Regions from separate parts of the Streptomyces sp. NPDC102270 genome, predicted to be linked through region 2. Evidence: predicted binding sites of a transcription regulator. Region 2 holds the regulator's gene; the other holds the start of a gene.
What was found. The regulator HspR, encoded in region 2, represses chaperone genes until heat shock. The targets are predictions, from matches to a motif close to TTGAGNNNNNNNNNCTCAA.
Positions count from the first base shown of each region.

Region 1 (10,519 bases), on a different contig from region 2:
TGCCCCGGTTCAGCTGGTGCAGCAGTCGCGCCAGTTCCGTCACCTCTCTCGAGTCCCAGTGCGCCAGGCGGCCCGCGTACCGGGCCCGGCGTGCGTCGCGGACCCGTTGGACACGGGAGCGGCCCTCCGGCGTGAGGTCGACCAGCCAGGCCCGGCCGTCCGCCGGGTCCGGCGCGCGGGCGACCAGGCCCAGGTCCTCCAGGGCGCGCAGCTGACGGGACATCGTGGCCTTGCCGACTCCGATGTAGGCGGCCAGTTCGGTGGCGCGCTGACGGCCGCATTCATCCAGACGGACGAGCAGTCCGTAAGCCGCCGACTCCAGGTCGGGGTGGACCTCGCGGGCCATCTCCCCCTGGTTGGCCCGGGCGCGGCGCAGCAGGACGGTCAACTCACGTTCCAGCGCCAGGAATCCGGGCTTGTCCACACCGCTCGGCGCCACGTCGGCCCCGCCCGGGACACCGCCGCCGTTTTCCTCTTCGTGCACGTCAGCCCCTGCCTTGAATTTCCCGGCCGTGAAAGTTCCGCCAGATTGCGACATCACCGCAGCCCCGTAAGTATTTCGCAGGGCTGGACCAATGGCAGCCGCCGGTCCCACTTCCCGACCCGTCGTCCTCGTACGGAGCGTCTTCAGAGAGGTGACTGGCATGCCCACGTCATCCCCAAAGGTCACTCAGTCATGTCCCACCGAGCGTCACCGAGCCCCCGGAGGCACGCCATGCCCGTGCGCAGACCCGAACAGATACGTCCCCGACGCCTCTTCCTCATAGGTCTCCTGCTCACCGCGTTCTCCCTGCTCCTCGCGGCCCCCGCCCCGGCCGCGCAAGCCCCCGACGCCACCGCCACCCCGGCCCGCGGCGACGCCCACATGGGCATGGGCGTCGTAGCGCACGACGGCCAGGACGGCCTGCCCGCCGACACCCGTGCCACCCAGACGGAGGGGGTCGACGTCGCCAGCTATCAGGGCAACGTCGCCTGGCCGACCCTGTGGAACAGCGGCGTCCGGTGGGCGTACAACAAGGCGAGCGAGGGGACGTACTACACGAACCCCCACTTCTCCCAGCAGTACACCGGCGCCCACGGCGTCGGGATGATCCGCGGGGCCTACCACTTCGCCACCCCGGACACCACGAGCGGCGCGACACAGGCCGACTACTTCGTCGACCACGGCGGCGACTGGTCCGACGACGGCAGGACCCTGCCCGGGGTGCTCGACATCGAGTGGAACCCGTACGGCGACGCCTGCTTCGACAAGTCGCCGAGCGCGATGGTCACCTGGATCCGCGACTTCCTGAACCAGTACAAGGCGCGCACCGGCCGGCAGGCGGTCATCTACACGGCCACCAGCTGGTGGAACCAGTGCACCGGCAACTACGCCGGCTTCTCCGCCAACCCGCTCTGGATCGCCCACTACGCCTCGACCGCCGGCACCCTCCCGGCCGGCTGGAGCACGTACACCATGTGGCAGTACACCTCCACCGGCCCCACGGTCGGCGATCACGACCGCTTCAACGGCGCCCCGGCCCGCGTACAGGCGCTGGCCAACGGCTGACCCGCCCCGGGTACGGCGAAGGCCCGGGCCTCCCTCACGAGAACCCGGGCCTCCACCTCAACCGGTGTCGGCAGCCGCAACCCGCTCACGGGCTACGGCGTCACGCCGCCACCGGGACCTCCGGCGCGGCCCCGTTCTTGGCCGGGGACAACGCCAGCTCCAGGACCTGGCGGACGTCGGTGACGGCGTGGACGTCGAGCTTGTCCAGCACCTCCGCCGGGACGTCGTCCAGGTCGGCCTCGTTGCGCTTGGGGATGATGACGGTGCTCACCCCGGCGCGGTGCGCGGCGAGCAGCTTCTGCTTCACGCCGCCGATCGGGAGGACCCGGCCGGTCAGCGAGACCTCGCCCGTCATGGCCACGTCCGTGCGGACGAGGCGGCCGGAGAGCAGCGAGGCCAGCGCCGTCGTCATGGTGACGCCCGCGCTCGGGCCGTCCTTCGGGACCGCGCCCGCCGGGAAGTGGATGTGCACGCCCCGGTCCTTCAGGTCGCCGACCGGCAGTTCGAGCTCAGCGCCGTGCGAGCGCAGGAAGCTCAGCGCGATCTGCGCGCTCTCCTTCATCACGTCACCCAGCTGGCCGGTCAGCGTCAGACCCGCCGCGCCCGTCTCCGGGTCGGCCAGCGACGCCTCGACGAACAGCACGTCGCCGCCCGCTCCGGTGACCGCGAGTCCGGTGGCGACACCGGGGACCGCGGTCCGGCGCTCCGCCGGGTCCTGGGCCGACTCGGGCACGTGGTGCGGCCGGCCGATCAGACCGCGCAGCTCCTCGTCCGTGACGGTGAACGGCAGCTCCCGCTCGCCCAGCTCGTGCTGAGCCGCCACCTTGCGCAGCAGCCTCGCGATCGACCGCTCCAGGGTGCGGACGCCCGCCTCACGCGTGTACTCGCCGGCGAGCTTGCGCAGCGCGCTCTCGTCGATGACGACCTCGTCCTTGGCGAGCCCCGCCCGCTCCAGCTGGCGCGGGAGCAGGTGGTCACGGGCGATGACGATCTTCTCGTCCTCGGTGTACCCGTCGAGCCGGACCAGCTCCATCCGGTCGAGCAGCGCCTCCGGGATCGCCTCCAGCACGTTGGCCGTGGCGAGGAAGACGACGTCCGACAGGTCGAGCTCGACCTCCAGGTAGTGGTCGCGGAAGGTGTGGTTCTGCGCCGGGTCCAGGACCTCCAGGAGGGCGGCCGCGGGGTCGCCGCGGAAGTCGGAGCCCACCTTGTCGATCTCGTCGAGCAGGACGACCGGGTTCATCGACCCCGCCTCCTTGATGGCCCGCACGATCCGGCCGGGCAGCGCGCCGACGTACGTGCGCCGGTGGCCGCGGATCTCCGCCTCGTCCCGGACGCCGCCGAGGGCGACGCGGACGAACTTGCGGCCCATGGCGTGCGCGACGGACTCGCCGAGCGAGGTCTTGCCGACGCCGGGCGGGCCCACGAGGGCGAGCACGGCACCGCCGCGCCGGCCGCCGACGACCCCGAGGCCCCGGTCGTTGCGGCGCTTGCGCACCGCCAGGTACTCGGTGATCCGCTCCTTCACGTCCTCCAGGCCCGCGTGCTCGGCGTCGAGGATCTCCTTGGCGCCCTGGATGTCGTACGCGTCCTCGGTCCGTTCGTTCCACGGCAGTTCGAGGACGGTGTCCAGCCAGGTGCGGATCCAGGAGCCCTCCGGGGACTGGTCGCTGGACCGCTCCAGCTTGTCGACCTCCTTGAGGGCGGCCTCCCGCACCTTCTCGGGCAGGTCGGCGGCCTCCACGCGGGCGCGGTAGTCGTCGGACTCCTCGCCCTCCTGCTCGCCGTTGAGCTCGCGCAGTTCCTTGCGTACGGCTTCCAGCTGACGGCGGAGCAGGAACTCCCGCTGCTGCTTGTCGACGCCCTCCTGGACGTCCTTCGCGATGGTCTCGGCGACGTCCTGCTCGGCGAGGTGGTCGCGCAGCTGCTGGGTGGCGAGCTTGAGGCGGGCGACCGGGTCGGCGGTCTCCAGCAGCTCGACCTTCTGCTCGGTGGTCAGGAAGGGCGAGTAGCCGGAGTTGTCGGCGAGGGTGGACACGTCGTCGATGGCCTGCACCCGGTCCACGACCTGCCAGGCGCCGCGCTTGCGCAGCCAGGCGGTGGCGAGGGCCTTGTACTCCTTGACCAGTTCGGTGACGTGACCGGGCAGCGGTTCGGGGACGGTCTGGTCGACCGTGGTCCCCTCGACCCACAGGGCGGCGCCCGGGCCGGTGGTCCCCGCACCGATCTTCACCCTGCTCCGGCCGCGGATGAGGGCGCCAGGGTCGCCGTCGGCCAGCCGGCCGACCTGCTCGATGGTGCCGAGCACACCGGTGCCGGCGTATTCGCCGTCGATGCGTGGCACCAGAAGGACCTTCGGCTTTCCGGGTTCCGAGCGGGCGGCGGCCTGGGCGGCCTCCACCGCGGCGCGTACGTCGGTGTCGTTCAGGTCCAGCGGAACCACCATTCCGGGCAGCACGACCTCGTCGTCGAGCGGCAGCACGGGCAGGGTGAGCGGTGTGGACGTCGAAGCCATGATCTCCCCTTAGGCAGTCAAGTTGAGCTATGCCGACTCAATGCGTCGGAGCCTTCGAATGTTCCCCACCCGTTCGCCTGTTCGCTGTCGGCGATCACGACTGCCGGAATCGGCGGTTCGGGCCCTATGGTCGTCCGATACCGAGCATGTAATAGCCACATGCCGCATGCGGCCATTACAGGGGGATGTCATGGATGTCATGGACGGAGTCGTACGGGCGTGGGTGACCGGCTGGGTCGCGTCCCGAGGGGCGGCGGCTGCGGAGCGCGAGCCGTGGGGTTTCACCATCGACGTGGGACAGCTCGCGCATGTGTCGCGGCACGTCTTCGACGCGCTGGGCGACGACGTGGACGAGAAGGCCGTACGCCAGGTGGCGGACGGGGTGACGGGGGCCGGGGTGTGGCTCAAGGTGTTCCAGGACCCGGAGGTGGTCGGGGGCTGGCTCGGCGAGGGCTGGTGGGTGGATCCCGAACCCGGCTTCCTCATGACGGTCCCCCTGACCACGACCACAGCTACGCCGGCCGAACGGCCCGCCGCCCCCGCCGGATACCGGCTACGCACCTGGACCGTCGGCGGCGTCACGCGCATGCTCGTCGCCGCGCCCGACGGTTCCCTCGCGGCGCGCGGCCAGGTCGCCCCGACCGGCGCCAGTGCCGTCTTCGACCAGATCGAGACCGCGGCCGCCCACCGTCGCCGGGGACTGGGCAGCGTCGTCATGCGCACGCTCCAGGCCGTGGCGGCGGCCACGGGGGCGGAGACCGGCGTGCTGGCGGGGACGCCCGCGGGCCGGGGCCTGTACGAGGCTCTGGGCTGGCATGTGGAAGCTCCGCTCACCAGTGCGAAGTTCGTGGGACCGGACGCCGGGTGACGGCCCGTCACCGCCCGCGGGAAATCCGGAGACGGCAGAGGACGGTCTCTGTCATGCTCCGGTGGTTCCCACCGGCCGCACGGCGGACAACACCGGGCCGGCCCTCCCTCTTCCCGGCGGCCACGGGGCACGCGCGCGTGGGGCGACCGACACGACCGAGAGGCAGACCATCATCACGGCGAACACACACCCGCTCCTCTCCGCCTACGACGACCAGATGCGCGGTGCTCCCCCGACCCCGCCCGCGGGGGTGACGTACGAGCAGGACGGGCCGCTGCTGCGGATCGTCGGTCAGTTCCGCGGGTTCGTGAGCGGGCCGCGCGACCTCGGCGTGGAGGGCGACGCGCTCGACGAACTCATCGCGCGGCAACGGGACTTCTTCGCGGCGCGCGGCGAGGCCGTCGAGTGGAAGACCCGCTCCCACGACACCCCGGCCGACCTCACCGAACGACTCCGCGCGGCCGGTTTCGTGCCCGAGGAGCGGGAGACGGTCCTGGTCGGCCGGGCCGCCGAGCTGGCCGTACGACAGCCCGTGCCCCCGGAAGGCGTCACAGTGCGCCGCGTGACGGCGGACGCCGACATGCGCCGGATCGCCGCGTTGGAGTCGGCGGTGTGGGGAGCGGACTGGAGCTGGCTCGCCGACGACCTGATCGGCCGGGTCGCCACCGCGCCGGACGACACCGCGGTGTACGTCGCCGAGGCGGACGGCGAAGTGGTGTGCGCCGCCTGGCTGGTGTTCCGCGCGGGCACCGAGTTCGCGAGCCTGTGGGGCGGTTCCACGCTCGCCGAGTGGCGGGGCAGGGGCATCTACCGCGCCCTGGTCGCCGTACGCGCCGCTCTCGCCGTCTCCCGCGGGGTCACCTGTCTGCACGTGGACGCGTCGGACGACAGCGCGCCCATCCTGCGCCGGTTGGGCTTCCACGCAGTCACCACGACTACGCCGTACGTCTGGACCCCGCCGGCCCGCTGACTCCGCCGCGGCGCCGCAGCAGCGGCCAGGTCGCGACACCGATCGCCAGGGCGATCGGGTGACCCCAGTCGGTCATCGGGTCGGTGAACGCGATCAGGTCGGTCACCAGCAGCCAGCCGAAGAGGGCGAGCAACGGCCAGCGCAGCCACGGCCGGAGCAGTCCGGCCAGCGCGCCGAGACTCGCGGCCACGCCGAAGCTGACGCCGTAGTCGAGGCGGTGCAGCGAACTGGCGGGCAGATGTCCGGCCAGGACCGCGAGGCCTGTCGGGGCCTCCGTGGCGAGGGTCGCCCCGACATGCCCGAGCAGGAAGACACCCGCCGTGCGCACCCCGCCGATCCGCCGCTCCAGCGCGGTGAGGACGAACAGCAGGGCGAGGGCGTACGGCGACAGGATCCCGCCCGCGATCCACAGCGCGCTGGCCACCAGCACCAGGACGGGCATCCGCACGAGGTGCGCGACATCGGTGCTGGAGCCCTGGTGCAGGGTGTGCACGAGGGCGGGGTCCAGCTGCGCGGCGGCCAGGGAGACGACGGCCAGGACGGCGCCGTAGGCGAAGGTGAACGGTGTCCCGGTGGGAGTGGGGAGCAGCCGCTGGAGCCGGAGGACGCGAAATCGGTTGTCCGCGGCGGCCGTTGCCGGGGGTGTCGCGGGTGTCCCGGCGGCACACCGCTCGGCCCGTTCCCGCTGCCGGGGCACCCCGTCGAGGAGCGCGGCCACTTCCGGGAAGCGCGCGTCCGGGGCAGGAGCTTCCGGTGCGGGCGGGTCGGAAGGGGCTGGGGGCACGGTCCGTTCCAAGGTGAGCTGCTCCTTCCGTCCCACCCCACCCTTCGCGCCCCACCCACCCGCTGTCTGTGACCGACGCCACCCCGGCCCCGATTCACAGGGACTTCTCAAGGAGCCCCGGCCCGGTCGCCGTACCTGCCAAGATGGGCCGATGCCCACCTCGTACGACATTCCCGAAGTCCTGGACCGTCGCGAGGGCCCGTACGGAGAGGTCGTCCTGCGGCGGCACGGCGAGCTGCTCCAGATCATCGCCAACGGCTGCTTCCTGATGGACACCTCCGACGGACGCTCGGAGCGGATGCTCGTTGACGCGGCGCTCGCCGCGCTCGACGACCGTCCGGATCCGCACGTCCTCATCGGCGGCCTCGGCGTCGGCTTCTCGCTCGCACACGCGGTCGCGAACCCCCGGTGGGGCCGGATCACGGTCGTCGAGCGGGAACCCGCGATCATCGACTGGCACCGCGCGGGCCCGCTCTCGGCACTCACGGCGAAGGCGCTCGCCGATCCCCGGACGAACATTCTGAAAACGGATCTGGTCGAATTCGTCAATGAGACATGCGCCACTTTTGACGTGCTGTGCCTCGACATCGACAACGGACCCGACTGGACGGTCACGGAGAGCAACGGCGGACTCTACGCGCGTACCGGACTCACAAGCTGCGCAAGGGTGTTGAAGCCGGGCGGCGTACTGGCCGTGTGGTCGGCGAAACCCTCTCCGGAATTTGAGCAATCACTGGCAAATGCCGGGTTCCAACAGGTACGTACCGAGGAGATCCCCGTTGCCCGGGGCGTACCCGACGCCGTCCATCTCGCCGTCCGACCTGGATAGCAAAGGGGTGACGGCTCCCCGTACTCTGCTTCCCTACGCCGATCATTCAAGCGTCAATCGCAGTCATGCGCAGACAAGGAATCACCCCACATGGTTCCGGAAAGCACTCCCCAGGGGCGGGCGATGGAGCAGACACACACCTCCCACAACGGTTCGACGGCCACTCCCGGCGCCCAGCGCCGGGTCCTGGTCGTCGAGGACGATCCGACGATCGTCGACGCCATCGCGACCCGCCTGCGCGCCGAGGGATTCCTCGTGCAAACGGCGGTGGACGGTCCGTCAGCGGTCGACACGGCCGAGGCCTGGCAGCCGGACCTGCTGATCCTCGACATCATGCTGCCGGGCTTCGACGGTCTGGAGGTCTGCCGCCGCGTGCAGGCCGCCCGTCCGGTCCCGGTGCTCATGCTGACGGCCCGTGACGACGAGACCGACATGCTGGTCGGTCTCGGCGTCGGCGCCGACGACTACATGACCAAGCCGTTCTCGATGCGGGAGCTGGCCGCGCGCGTCCACGTCCTGCTGCGGCGCGTCGAGCGGGCCGCGCTGGCCGCCACCACGCCGCGCTCCGGCATCCTCCGGCTCGGCGAGCTGGAGATCGACCACGCGCAGCGCCGCGTGCGGGTGCGCTCGGAGGACGTCCACCTGACGCCCACCGAGTTCGACCTCCTGGTGTGCCTGGCCAACACCCCGCGCGCGGTGCTCTCCCGTGAGCAGCTGCTCGCCGAGGTGTGGGACTGGGCGGACGCCTCCGGCACCCGGACCGTCGACAGCCACATCAAGGCCCTGCGCCGGAAGATCGGCGCCGAGCGGATCCGCACGGTGCACGGCGTGGGCTACGCCCTGGAGACGCCGACGCCATGAGCGAGGGTCCGGCCGGCCGGAGAAACCCCAGGGAACCCTGGGGCGGAGTGAGCCCCTTCTCGATCAAGACCAAGCTGGGTGCGCTGGTCGTCATCGCGGTCCTCATCACCACCGGGCTGATGATGATCGCGATGCGCACAGCCACCGAGCTGCGCTTCATCACGGTCTTCTCGATGATCGCCACACTCCTGATTACGCAGTTCGTGGCGCATTCGCTCACCGCGCCCCTGGACGACATGAACGCGGTCGCCCGGTCCATCTCGCACGGCGACTACACCCGCCGGGTCCGCGAGAACCGCCGGGACGAACTGGGCGACCTGGCCCAGACGATCAACCGCATGGCGGACGACCTGGAGGCCCAGGAACGCCAGCGCAAGGAACTTGTGGCAAATGTCTCCCACGAGCTGCGCACGCCCATCGCGGGCCTGCGCGCCGTGCTGGAGAACATCGTCGACGGGTTCACCCAGGCCGATCCCGAGACCATGCGCACGGCCCTCAAGCAGACCGAGCGGCTGGGCCGGCTGGTGGAGACGCTGCTGGACCTGTCCCGCCTCGACAGCGGCGTCGTACCGCTGAAGAAGCGCCGGTTCGAGGTGTGGCCGTATCTCTCGGGCGTGCTGAAGGAGGCCAACATGGTCGCCACGGCACGCGCGGGCATCGCCTCCGGATCCGGCAGCCACACGCGCAACGACGTCCATCTGCACCTCGACGTCTCGCCGCCCGAGCTGACCGCGCACGCTGACCCGGAGCGCATCCACCAGGTCGTCGCCAACCTGATCGACAACGCGGTCAAGCACAGCCCGGCACACGGACGGGTGACGGTCAAGGCGCGGCGCGGGGCCCTGCCCGAGTCGCTCGAACTGGAGATCCTCGACGAGGGCCCCGGCATTCCGCGCTCGGAGTGGCACCGCGTCTTCGAGCGGTTCAACCGCGGTCAGGTCATGCGGCCGCACGGTCCGGGCAGCGACGGCGGCACCGGACTCGGGCTCGCGATCGCCCGCTGGGCAGTGGATCTGCACGGCGGCCGGATCGGAGTGGCCGAATCCGAGCGGGGCTGCCGGATCCTTGTCACCCTTCCGGGACTTCCATCTCTGCCAAGTTGACGTAAAGTTCGAAGCGGAGCCGCAAGATCCATCTCTGTTCCGCGCTGACGGACACGTGTGATCAGGCAGAGGGCCGCGCCGCAGTCGCGCAGAGCCCCGCTCGGCGCTTCCCTCGGGCGGACGCACGCACCGGAACCACGCTTGTTTCCCGCCATTTCCACCCGCGAAACACGCTGTTCGATGTGACTTACACGACGATGGACGGGCCCGGCCTGACCTTCGCGGTCTTGGGGGCGTAGCCTTTATTCCCGCTGTCCATCACCTTGTGAGAAGCGGAAGAGGGCGGTTGCCGCCGTGTCGCCACAGTCCCCCAGTAACTCGAGCATCTCGACCGACGCAGACCAAGCGGGCAAGAACCCCGCTGCCGCGTTCGGGCCGAACGAGTGGCTCGTCGACGAGATCTATCAGCAGTACCTCCAGGACCCGAATTCCGTAGACCGTGCCTGGTGGGACTTCTTCGCCGACTACAAGTCGGGGGGTGCCGCCCCGGCTGCGGCGGGTACCGCGGCCGCGGGGGCCGCGGAGACCACCACCGCTCCGGCGCAGGCCGCCCCGGCTCCCAGCGCCCCGGCCCAGGCTGCCGCGCCGGCTCAGGCCGCTGCTCCGGCCGCCAAGCCGGCCGCCGCGGCTCCGGCCCCGGCCAAGGCCGCAGCACCGGCCGCCGCTCCGGCGCAGGCCGCTCCGGCCGCCAAGCCGGCGGCTGCGAAGCCCGCCGCGAAGCCGGCCGCCGAGGCCGCCTCCGCCGAGGGCCCGGAGCTGGTGACGCTGCGCGGCCCCGCCGCCGCGGTCGCGAAGAACATGAACGCCTCCCTGGAGCTGCCCACGGCCACGTCCGTGCGCGCGGTCCCGGTGAAGCTGCTCTTCGACAACCGCATCGTCATCAACAACCACCTCAAGCGCGCCCGGGGCGGGAAGATCTCCTTCACGCACCTGATCGGGTACGCGATGGTGCAGGCCATCAAGGCCATGCCGTCGATGAACTGGCACTACGCGGAGAAGGACGGGAAGCCCACCCTCGTCAAGCCGCCGCACGTCAACTT
Region 1 is NZ_JBIWLX010000008.1:341,825-352,343, reverse strand. It holds gene ACIRP7_RS19010 (MarR family transcriptional regulator) at 1-484, opposite strand, end outside; gene ACIRP7_RS19005 (lysozyme) at 716-1,549, shown strand; gene lon (endopeptidase La) at 1,650-4,064, opposite strand; gene ACIRP7_RS18995 (GNAT family N-acetyltransferase) at 4,264-4,932, shown strand; gene ACIRP7_RS18990 (GNAT family N-acetyltransferase) at 5,150-5,902, shown strand; gene ACIRP7_RS18985 (rhomboid-like protein) at 5,868-6,698, opposite strand; gene ACIRP7_RS18980 (spermidine synthase) at 6,838-7,515, shown strand; gene ACIRP7_RS18975 (response regulator transcription factor) at 7,639-8,376, shown strand; gene ACIRP7_RS18970 (ATP-binding protein) at 8,373-9,479, shown strand; gene ACIRP7_RS18965 (multifunctional oxoglutarate decarboxylase/oxoglutarate dehydrogenase thiamine pyrophosphate-binding subunit/dihydrolipoyllysine-residue succinyltransferase subunit) at 9,774-10,519, shown strand, end outside.
Region 1: the regulator HspR is predicted to act here: its motif matches at 4,087-4,105, upstream of lon (endopeptidase La).

Region 2 (10,519 bases):
CTGCGGGTCGCCCGGGGTCTTCACGGACTGCAGCAGCAGCTGGGCGACGTCGACGACCTGGATCGACTCCTTCGCCTTGCCGTCGTTCTTCTTGCCGTTGACCGAGTCGGTGAGCATGACCAGGCAGAACGGGCAGGCCGTCGAGACGATGTCGGGGTTGAGGGAGAGGGCTTCGTCGACGCGCTCGTTGTTGATGCGCTTGCCGATCCGCTCCTCCATCCACATCCGCGCGCCACCGGCGCCACAGCAGAAGCCGCGCTCCTTGTGGCGGTGCATCTCCTCGTTGCGCAGGCCCGGGACGCCCGCGATGATCTCGCGCGGGGGCGTGTAGATCTTGTTGTGGCGGCCCAGGTAGCAGGGGTCGTGGTAGGTGATGATGCCCTCGACCGGGGTGACCGGGACCAGCTTGCCCTCGTCGACGAGGTGCTGGAGCAGCTGGGTGTGGTGGATGACCTCGTAGTCGCCGCCGAGCTGCGGGTACTCGTTGCCGATCGTGTTCAGGCAGTGCGGGCAGGTCGCGACGATCTTCTTCGCGGACTTCGGCTTGGCGGACTCCGGGACCACCTTGCCGTCGTCGTCCAGCTCCTCGCCGAACGCCATGTTCAGCGCCATGACGTTCTCCATGCCGAGCTCCTGGAACAGGGGCTCGTTGCCGAGGCGGCGGGCGGAGTCACCGGTGCACTTCTCGTCGCCGCCCATGATCGCGAACTTGACGCCCGCGATGTGGAGGAGTTCGGCGAAGGCCTTCGTGGTCTTCTTGGCCCGGTCCTCCAGGGCGCCCGCGCAGCCGACCCAGTACAGGTACTCGACCTCGGTGAGGTCCTCGATGTCCTGGCCGACGACCGGGACCTCGAACTCGACCTCCTTGAGCCACTCCAGGCGCTGCTTCTTCGCCAGGCCCCAGGGGTTGCCCTTCTTCTCCAGGTTCTTGAGCATCGTGCCCGCCTCGGACGGGAACGCGCTCTCGATCATCACCTGGTAGCGACGCATGTCGACGATGTGGTCGACGTGCTCGATGTCCACCGGGCACTGCTCGACACAGGCGCCGCAGGTGGTGCAGGACCACAGGACGTCCGGGTCGATGACGCCGTTCTCCTCGGCCGTGCCGATCAGCGGGCGCTCGGCCTCGGCGAGAGCGGACGCGGGCACACCGGCCAGCTGCTCCTCGGACGCCTTCTCCTCGCCCTCCATCGTCTTGCCGCCGCCGGCCAGCAGATACGGCGCCTTGGCGTGCGCGTGGTCGCGCAGGGACATGATCAGGAGCTTGGGGGAGAGCGGCTTGCCGGTGTTCCACGCGGGGCACTGCGACTGGCAGCGGCCGCACTCGGTGCAGGTGGAGAAGTCCAGCAGGCCCTTCCAGGAGAACTGCTCGACCTGGGAGACGCCGAAGACGTCGTCGTCACCGGGGTCGGTGAAGTCGATCGGCTTGCCGCCGCTCGTCATCGGCTGGAGACCGCCGAGGGCCGTCCCACCGGTCGCGTTGCGCTTGAACCAGATGTTCGGGAAGGCCAGGAAGCGGTGCCAGGCCACACCCATGTTGGTGTTGAGCGAGACGACGATCATCCACACGAAGGACGTGCCGATCTTGATCGTCGCGACGAGGTAGACGAGGTTCTGCAGCGCGGAGACGCTCAGGCCCTTGAAGGCCAGGACCAGCGGGTACGAGGCGAAGTACCCGGCCTCGTAGCCGTCCACGTGGTGCAGCGCGCCCTCCAGGCCGCGCAGCACGTAGATGGCGAGGCCGATGGTGAGGATGACGTACTCGACGAAGTACGCCTGACCCGCCTTGGAGCCCGCGAAGCGGGACTTGCGGCCGGGGCGGGAGGGCAGGCTCAGCAGGCGGATCACGATGAGCGCGGCGATGCCGAGCACGGTCATGACACCGATGAACTCGATGTACATCTCGAACGGCAGGAACTCACCGATGACCGGCAGCACCCAGTCGGCCTTGAAGAGCTGGCCGAACGCCTGCGCGAGGGTCGGCGGCAGGGTCAGGAAGCCGACCGCCACGAACCAGTGGGCGAAGCCCACGATGCCCCACCGGTTCATCCGGGTGTGGCCGAGGAACTCCTTCACCAGCGTCACGCTGCGTGCGTAGGGGTTGTCGGTCCTGCTTCCGGCGGGGACCGGCTGGCCCAGCTTGAAGTACCGGACGAACTGGCCGATGGCGCGTGCGAGCAGTGCCACGCCGACCACGGTCAGGACCAGCGACACGATGATCGCGGCGAGTTGCATTTCGGGGCTCCTCGGGCCTGCGAGGGGTCTACGAGAGGTCCGTGAGGACGGATTCTCGTCATTACTAAGCGGTAACTTATGCAGTCCGTCTGAGACTACCCCCATCCTCCGCCGCACTGTAGCCGGGCACGCAGTGATCTGAATCGCTGAGGGTTACCTTAAAACCCGATCGTGTTATTCGTGATGAATTGGTACATACGGCGCTAATTTAGGCTCGTGCTCTACGGGATCCTTGCCGCCACCTCCGCCCTGCTCCTCGCCGCCGTGCTCACCGCCCTGCTGCGGGTGGCCGCCCTGCGCCTCGGGATCGTCGACCGGCGATGGCGACGGCCGATGCCGCTGTCCGGAGGTGTGGCGATGGTGGCGGCCACCTGTGGTGTGGCGTTCGTCGGGGACTGGCGGGGCGTGACCCCGCTCGGGCCCGACGTCGGACGGCTGCTCGTCGCGGGGGCCGGCGTGGCCCTCCTCGGGCTCGTCGCCGACGTACGGCGGGTCAAGGCACGGTTCCTCGTGGGCGGTACGGCCGTGGCGGCGGTGTGTGTCGTGCCGTACGAGGAGACGGGGGTGGCCGCAGGCCTCCTCGCGGCCGGCTGGATCGTCTTCGTCGCCCTCGGGTTCAAGGCGCTGGACCACGCCGACGGGCTCGCCGGGACCGTCGGGGTCGTCACCGCCTTCGGGGCGGGGGTCTGTGCGGCGGCCGAGGTGATGGACGGGCTCGCCGTGCTGCTGAGCGTGCTGGCCGCCGCGCTGACCGGGTTCCTGATGCACAACTGGCATCCCGCGCGCGCGGGACTCGGCGCGTGCGGGGCGCTGTTCACCGGGTTCGTGCTCGCGTCCGCAGCCGTGACGACCCGCGCAGGGCAGGAACTCGGGTCCGGTGCGGGGGTGTTGTTCGCGCTGACGGCGGTGGTGAGCGCCGACGTCGTGCTCGTCGTCCTGGCCCGGCTGCTGTCCGGGCGGCCGCTGCTGCGTGCCGCCCCCGACCATCTCGCCCACCGGCTGCGGCGGCTCGGGCTCACTCCGCAGGGCGCGTCCGTCGTGCTGGGTGTCGCGGCCTTCGGCGGGGTACTCGTCGCGGTCCTGGTGCACCTCGGGTGGATCGCCGCGACCAGCGCCCTCTGGGTGGCCGGGGGCGCCCTGGTCGTCGTACTCGCACTCCTTCGTGTGAAGTCCAGCAGTGCGCCTCGTCCCGTATCGACGCAGGTCAGAGGGCAGTTGCGTGTAAGGAACGGATAAGAGTTGAGTCTTTACGACTCAGGTCTGTTGACCGAGCCGGGGCTGTCGTGCACACTTGAGTCTGTTCCACTCAAGTCAGCTGGAGGAATCAACCATGGCACGTGCGGTCGGCATCGACCTGGGCACGACTAACTCCGTCGTCAGCGTTCTCGAAGGCGGCGAGCCCACCGTCATCACCAACGCCGAGGGTGCCAGGACCACGCCGTCCGTCGTCGCCTTCGCGAAGAACGGCGAAGTGCTGGTCGGCGAGGTGGCCAAGCGCCAGGCGGTCACCAACGTGGACCGGACCATCCGTTCGGTGAAGCGTCACATGGGCACCGACTGGAAGATGGAGCTGGACGGGAAGCCCTTCAACCCGCAGCAGATCTCCGCCTTCATCCTCCAGAAGCTGAAGCGGGACGCCGAGTCCTACCTGGGCGAGAAGGTGACCGACGCGGTCATCACCGTCCCGGCGTACTTCAACGACTCCGAGCGTCAGGCGACCAAGGAGGCCGGCGAGATCGCGGGCCTGAACGTCCTGCGCATCGTCAACGAGCCCACCGCGGCCGCGCTCGCGTACGGCCTCGACAAGGACGACCAGACGATCCTCGTCTTCGACCTCGGTGGCGGCACCTTCGACGTGTCCCTGCTGGAGATCGGCGACGGCGTCGTCGAGGTGAAGGCCACCAACGGTGACAACCACCTCGGTGGTGACGACTGGGACCAGCGCGTCGTCGACTACCTGGTGCAGCAGTTCAAGTCCGGTCACGGCGTGGACCTCGCCAAGGACAAGATGGCGCTGCAGCGTCTGCGTGAGGCCGCCGAGAAGGCGAAGATCGAGCTGTCCTCCTCGACGGAGACCTCGATCAACCTGCCCTACATCACCGCCTCCGCCGAGGGCCCGCTGCACCTGGACGAGAAGCTCACCCGGGCTCAGTTCCAGCAGCTGACCGCGGATCTGCTGGAGCGCTGCAAGACCCCGTTCTTCAACGTCATGAAGGACGCCGGCGTCTCCATCAACGAGATCGACCACGTCGTCCTCGTCGGTGGCTCCACCCGCATGCCCGCCGTCGCCGAGCTCGTCAGGGAGCTCACCGGCGGCAAGGACGCCAACAAGGGCGTCAACCCGGACGAGGTCGTCGCCATCGGCGCCGCCCTGCAGGCCGGTGTGCTCAAGGGTGAGGTCAAGGACGTCCTGCTCCTCGACGTGACCCCGCTGTCCCTCGGTATCGAGACCAAGGGCGGCATCATGACCAAGCTCATCGAGCGCAACACCACGATCCCGACCAAGCGGTCCGAGATCTTCACGACGGCCGAGGACAACCAGCCGTCCGTGCAGATCCAGGTCTACCAGGGCGAGCGCGAGATCGCGGCGTACAACAAGAAGCTCGGGATGTTCGAGCTGACCGGTCTGCCGCCCGCCCCGCGCGGTGTCCCGCAGATCGAGGTCGCCTTCGACATCGACGCCAACGGCATCATGCACGTGACCGCGAAGGACCTGGGCACGGGCAAGGAGCAGAAGATGACCGTCACCGGCGGCTCCTCGCTGCCGAAGGACGAGGTCGACCGGATGCGCCAGGAGGCCGAGCAGTACGCGGAGGAGGACCACCGCCGCCGCGAGGCCGCCGAGACCCGCAACCAGGGCGAGCAGCTCGTCTACCAGACGGAGAAGTTCCTCAAGGACAACGAGGACAAGGTCCCCGGTGAGGTCAAGACCGAGGTCGAGTCCGCCGTCGAGGAGCTGAAGGCCGCGCTCAAGGGCGAGGACACCGCGGAGATCCGCACCGCGACCGAGAAGGTCGCCGCGGTCTCCCAGAAGGTCGGCCAGGCCATGTACGCCGACGCCCAGGCCGGAGCGGCCGCCGGCGGCGAGGACGCCGGTGCCTCCGAGGCCAAGGCGGACGACGACGTCGTGGACGCCGAGATCGTGGACGACGAGCGCAAGGACGGTGCCGCGTGACGGAGGAGACCCCGGGCTTCGACGAGAAGCCCGACGTCCCCTCCGGCGCCACCCCCGACGACGCCGAGCCGAAGGCCGCCCCCGAAGAAGGGGCGGCCCCGGCCGGGGACGCAACAGCGCAGATCGCCGGCCTGACGGCCCAGCTGGACCAGTCGCGCAAGGCGCTCGACGAGCGCACCGCGGACCTCCAGCGGCTCCAGGCCGAGTTCCAGAACTACCGCCGCCGCGTGGAGCGGGACCGGATCACGGTCAAGGAGATCGCCATCGCGAACCTCCTGACCGAACTCCTGCCCGTGCTCGACGACATCGGCCGCGCACGCGAACACGGTGAACTCCTCGGCGGCTTCAAGGGCGTCGGGGAATCGCTGGAGACCGTCGCGGCGAAGATGGGCCTGCAGCAGTTCGGCAAGGAGGGCGAGCCCTTCGACCCGACGATCCACGAGGCCCTGATGCACAGTTACGCACCCGACGTCACCGAGACGACGTGCGTGGCGATTCTGCAGCCTGGGTATCGCATCGGCGAGCGCACCATCCGCCCCGCGCGGGTGGCCGTGGCCGAGCCGCAGCCGGGCGCGCAGACGGTCAAGGCCGAGGACGGGTCCGAGGCCGGCGACGACAAGGACAACGGCCCTGAGGAGGGCTGAGGTCGAAGAGAACGATCGGGACACCGGAAAGGGGGCACGTCGAGGATGAGCACCAAGGACTTCATCGAGAAGGACTACTACAAGGTCCTCGGCGTCCCCAAGGACGCCACCGAGGCCGAGATCAAGAAGGCGTACCGCAAGCTCGCCCGCGAGTTCCACCCGGACGCCAACAAGGGCAACACCAAGGCCGAGGAGCGCTTCAAGGAGATCTCCGAGGCGAACGACGTCCTCGGTGACCCCAAGAAGCGCAAGGAGTACGACGAGGCCCGCGCCCTGTTCGGCAACGGCGGCTTCCGTCCGGGGCCGGGCGGCGCGGGCGGCTCCTTCAACTTCGACCTGGGCGACCTCTTCGGAGGCGGCGCCCAGGGCGGGGCCCAGGGAGCCGGCGGCTTCGGCGGCGGACTCGGAGACGTCTTCGGAGGCCTGTTCAACCGGGGCAGCTCCGGAACTACGCGCGTCCAGCCGCGGCGCGGCCAGGACATCGACACCGAGGTCACCCTCAGCTTCACCGAGGCGATCGAAGGTGCGACGGTCCCGCTCAGGATGTCCTCGCAGGCCCCCTGCAAGGCCTGTTCGGGCACCGGCGACGCCAACGGCAACCCGCGCGTGTGCCCGACCTGCGTGGGCACCGGCCAGGTGGCGAGGGGCTCCGGCGGAGGGTTCTCCCTCACGGACCCCTGCCCGGACTGCAAGGGCCGCGGCCTGATCGCGGAGAACCCCTGCGAGATCTGCAAGGGCTCCGGGCGGGCCAAGTCCTCCCGCACCATGCAGGTCCGCATCCCGGCCGGAGTGTCCGACAACCAGCGGATCCGGCTGCGCGGAAAGGGGGCGCCGGGCGAACGCGGCGGCCCCGCGGGCGACTTGTACGTCACCGTGCACGTCGACACGCACCCCGTCTTCGGCCGCAAGGGCGACAACCTCACGGTGACGGTCCCGGTGACCTTCTCGGAGGCGGCGCTCGGCGGCGAGGTCAAGGTGCCGACGCTGGGCGGCCCCTCGGTGACCCTGAAACTGCCCCCGGGCACGCCCAACGGCCGCACCATGCGGGCGCGGGGCAAGGGCGCGGTCCGCAAGGACGGCACCCGGGGCGATCTGCTGGTCACCGTCGAGGTGAGTGTCCCGGCCGAGCTGTCGGGGAAGGCTCGTGACGCGCTGGAGGCGTATCGCGAGGCGACCGTGGGTGAGGATCCACGGGCGGAGCTGTTCCAGGCCGCGAAGGGAGCATGATCTAGATGGACGGTCGTCGACGCAACCCGTATGAACTGACCGAGGAGACCCCGGTCTACGTCATCTCGGTGGCGGCCCAGCTGTCCGGACTGCACCCGCAGACGCTGCGTCAGTACGACCGTCTGGGGCTGGTGTCTCCGGACCGCACCGCGGGCCGGGGCCGGCGCTACTCGGCCCGGGACATCGAACTGCTGCGCCAGGTGCAGCAGTTGTCGCAGGACGAGGGCGTCAACCTGGCGGGCATCAAGCGCATCATTGAGCTGGAGAACCAGGTCGCGGCGCTGCAGTCCCGGGTGGCCGAGCTCCAGGCGGCCGTCGAAGGGGCCGCGGCGGCCATGCAGCAGCGTGAGGCGGCGGTGCACGCGTCGTACCGCCGTGACCTGGTGCCGTACCAGGAGGTGCAGCAGACCAGCGCGCTGGTGGTGTGGCGGCCGAAGAAGGCCAGGGACTAGGCACAGCATGAAGAAGGGGCCCGGAGATCTCTCCGGGCCCCTTCTCCATGTGCCGTCAGCAGCTGTGGTGTGTGTCAACGCCCGCTGAAGAACTCCACCGAGGCGCTCTGTGTGCCCTGGCGGCCGTAGGCGTCCACGGCGTACACCTCGGCGACGCAGGGGCCGTTCCAGGGAGCCGTCCACGAGAGGGCGCCGGTGGTGGAGAACCGGATGCCGCTGTCGCCGCAGGCGCCCGAGATCTGCCAGGAGTACCCCTTCAGGACGCGTTCCTCGTCACCCGTGCCGGGAGCCGCCGTGACCTGGACGGGGGCGCGCGCCGGCACTCCCTCCGTGACCAGGGTCAGCTTCGGCGCGGCCGGGCCCGTCGCGGTGGCCGGGGTGAGCCGGTCGACGGTGACCGCGGTGGAGGGCACCGAGTCGGCGCCCTGGGCGTCGGCGGCGGCCACGTAGTAGTAGGCCTTGCCCTGCGGGGCGGAGGTGTCCTCGTACGACGTCCCCGCAGCGCTGCCCAGCAGGCTCCAGGCGCCGTTGACGTAGGTGCGCCGGTAGACGCGGTAGCCGGTGGCGCCGTCGGCCGCGGTCCACGCGAGCGTGGTGGACGCGTCGGCGGGTGTGCCAGTGGCTCCGGTCGGGGCGGGCACCGCCGAGGCGACGGGACGGGTGACGGTGGCCGGGTCGGAGACCGGCGCGAAGTTCCCGGCCGTGTCGACGGCCTGCACCTTGTACGCGTACGCCGTCCCGGCGTCCGCCGTCACGTCCGTCCAGGAGGTCCCCCGGACCGGCTCGGGCCCGTCGGGGTCGGACTGCCCCACGGGCGCGCTCCACACCTCGTAGTGGTCGACGTCCTTGGACGAGGACGCCTGCCACGTGACGGAGTTGCCCGCCGTGGTGCCCAGCGCGGTCACCCCGGTGGCCGCCGTGGGTGCGGTCCGGTCGGCGGTCACCACGGCCTGGTCGGCGGTACCGCCCGACTCGTTGCCGGCCTTGTCGTAGGCGCGGACCTCGTAGTAGTACGTGGCGCCGGTGGGCGGCGGGGTGTCCGTGTACGAGGTCGAGGTGGTCGTCGTGAGCGGCTTGGTGCCGAAGGAGGTCCCCTTGAGCCGCCGGTAGATCCGGTAGCCGGCGAGGTCCATCTCCTTGTTCTTCGCCCAGGTGAGCTTGGCTGTGCCGGTGGCCTTGTCGTACGAGACCGAAGGGGCCGTAGGGGCCAGCGGTTTGACCTTGTCGACGTCGGCGGAGGTCCGGGGCGCGTACGTGACCTTGACCTTGGCGGCGCCGGTCCAGTTGGCGTAGTCGACGCGGAGGGTGTGTTTGCCGGACGGGATGGTGACGTTGGCAGTCTCGGCGACCGTGGTGGAGACGTTCTTCCAGAGGTCGATCTTCCGTACGCCGTCGAGGTACACCCGCATCCCGTCGAGGCCGGTGGCGCTGAGGGCGAACGGGCCGCCGGAGCCGAAGTCGCGGGTCACGGTCCAGCGGACGCCGAAGTTGTCCTTCGGGAGGCCGCTGACCGGGGCGCCGGTCCAGCTCTGGTCGATCACGGTGTCGCAGTCCGTTTTCTTCGGGGCGCCGGACAAGCTCGTGTTCGCGTAGAACTGCCGCTGGAACACGGGCGAGGCACACGACACGGCCGCCGAGGCGGGAGCCGCCGTCAGGGAGACGAGGGTGCCGGCGGTGGCGAGGACGACGGCGGCTGCGGTCGTCCGTCTGGCTGACTTCATTCGGTCCTCTGGTCGTACGGGGAACAGCAGTTGTGCGGCTGCTGTGATCACGACTCGCGAGGTGTGAAGTTGGTTGTACTAGTGTTCGCGCCAAGTCTTCACACCATTGGCGGAGAGTGGCGTTGCGCACTCGTTAAGTGATTCCGCTTGACGTCGATGGGCGGCCCCGCGTTGGCTTTTCAGTCACATGGGCCGCAATGCCGCGCCCGCGTCCGGAAAGCACCAGAAGTGAGCAGCCCCATGCGTCGTATCGCCATAGCCGTGGCCGCGTCCACGATGACCCTCTCGCTGGCCGCCTGTGGCGCGCTCGGCGCCGCGAGCGGGAGCGAGGCGAGCCCGACCAAGGGCAACGACATCACCGTGGGTGTGCTCATGCCGGAAAAGACGAACACCCGCTACGAGGAGTTCGACTACCCGATCATCCAGCGCAAGGTCGCCCAGCTCACCAACAAGCAGGGCAAGACCGTCTACGCCAACGGCGAGGCCAACGCCAAGAAGCAGGCCGCGCAGATGCAGCAGATGATCGACCAGAAGGTCGACGTCATCCTGCTGGACGCCGTGGACTCGCACGCCATCGCGGGCATGGTGCAGAAGGCCAAGGACGCGGGCATTCCGGTCATCGCCTACGACCGCCTCGCCGAGGGCCCGATCGACGGGTACGTCTCCTTCGACAACGAGCTCGTCGGCGAGGTGCAGGGCCGCTCCCTCATCGAGGCGATCGGCTCCGGCATCGACACCTCCGACAAGATCGTGATGATCAACGGCTCGCCGTCCGACCCGAACGCCGGGCAGTTCAAGGCGGGCGCGATGTCCGAGCTCAACGGCAAGGTGACGATCTCCAAGACGTACGACGTCGACGGCTGGAAGCCCGAGACCGCGCAGAAGGACATGGCTGAGGCGATCAGCGCGATCGGCAAGGGCAACATCAAGGCCGTGTACTCCGCCAACGACGCCATGGCCGGCGCCGCCATCCAGGCGATGGAGAACGCGGGCATGAGCAAGCTCCCGCCGATCACGGGCCAGGACGCGGAGCTGGCCGCGGTCCAGCGGATCGTCTCGGGCGAG
Region 2 is NZ_JBIWLX010000005.1:34,289-44,807, reverse strand. It holds gene ACIRP7_RS10445 ((Fe-S)-binding protein) at 1-2,235, opposite strand, end outside; gene ACIRP7_RS10440 (MraY family glycosyltransferase) at 2,452-3,471, shown strand; gene dnaK (molecular chaperone DnaK) at 3,566-5,410, shown strand; gene grpE (nucleotide exchange factor GrpE) at 5,407-6,054, shown strand; gene dnaJ (molecular chaperone DnaJ) at 6,100-7,281, shown strand; gene ACIRP7_RS10420 (heat shock protein transcriptional repressor HspR) at 7,287-7,733, shown strand; gene ACIRP7_RS10415 (fibronectin type III domain-containing protein) at 7,808-9,454, opposite strand; gene ACIRP7_RS10410 (sugar ABC transporter substrate-binding protein) at 9,695-10,519, shown strand, end outside.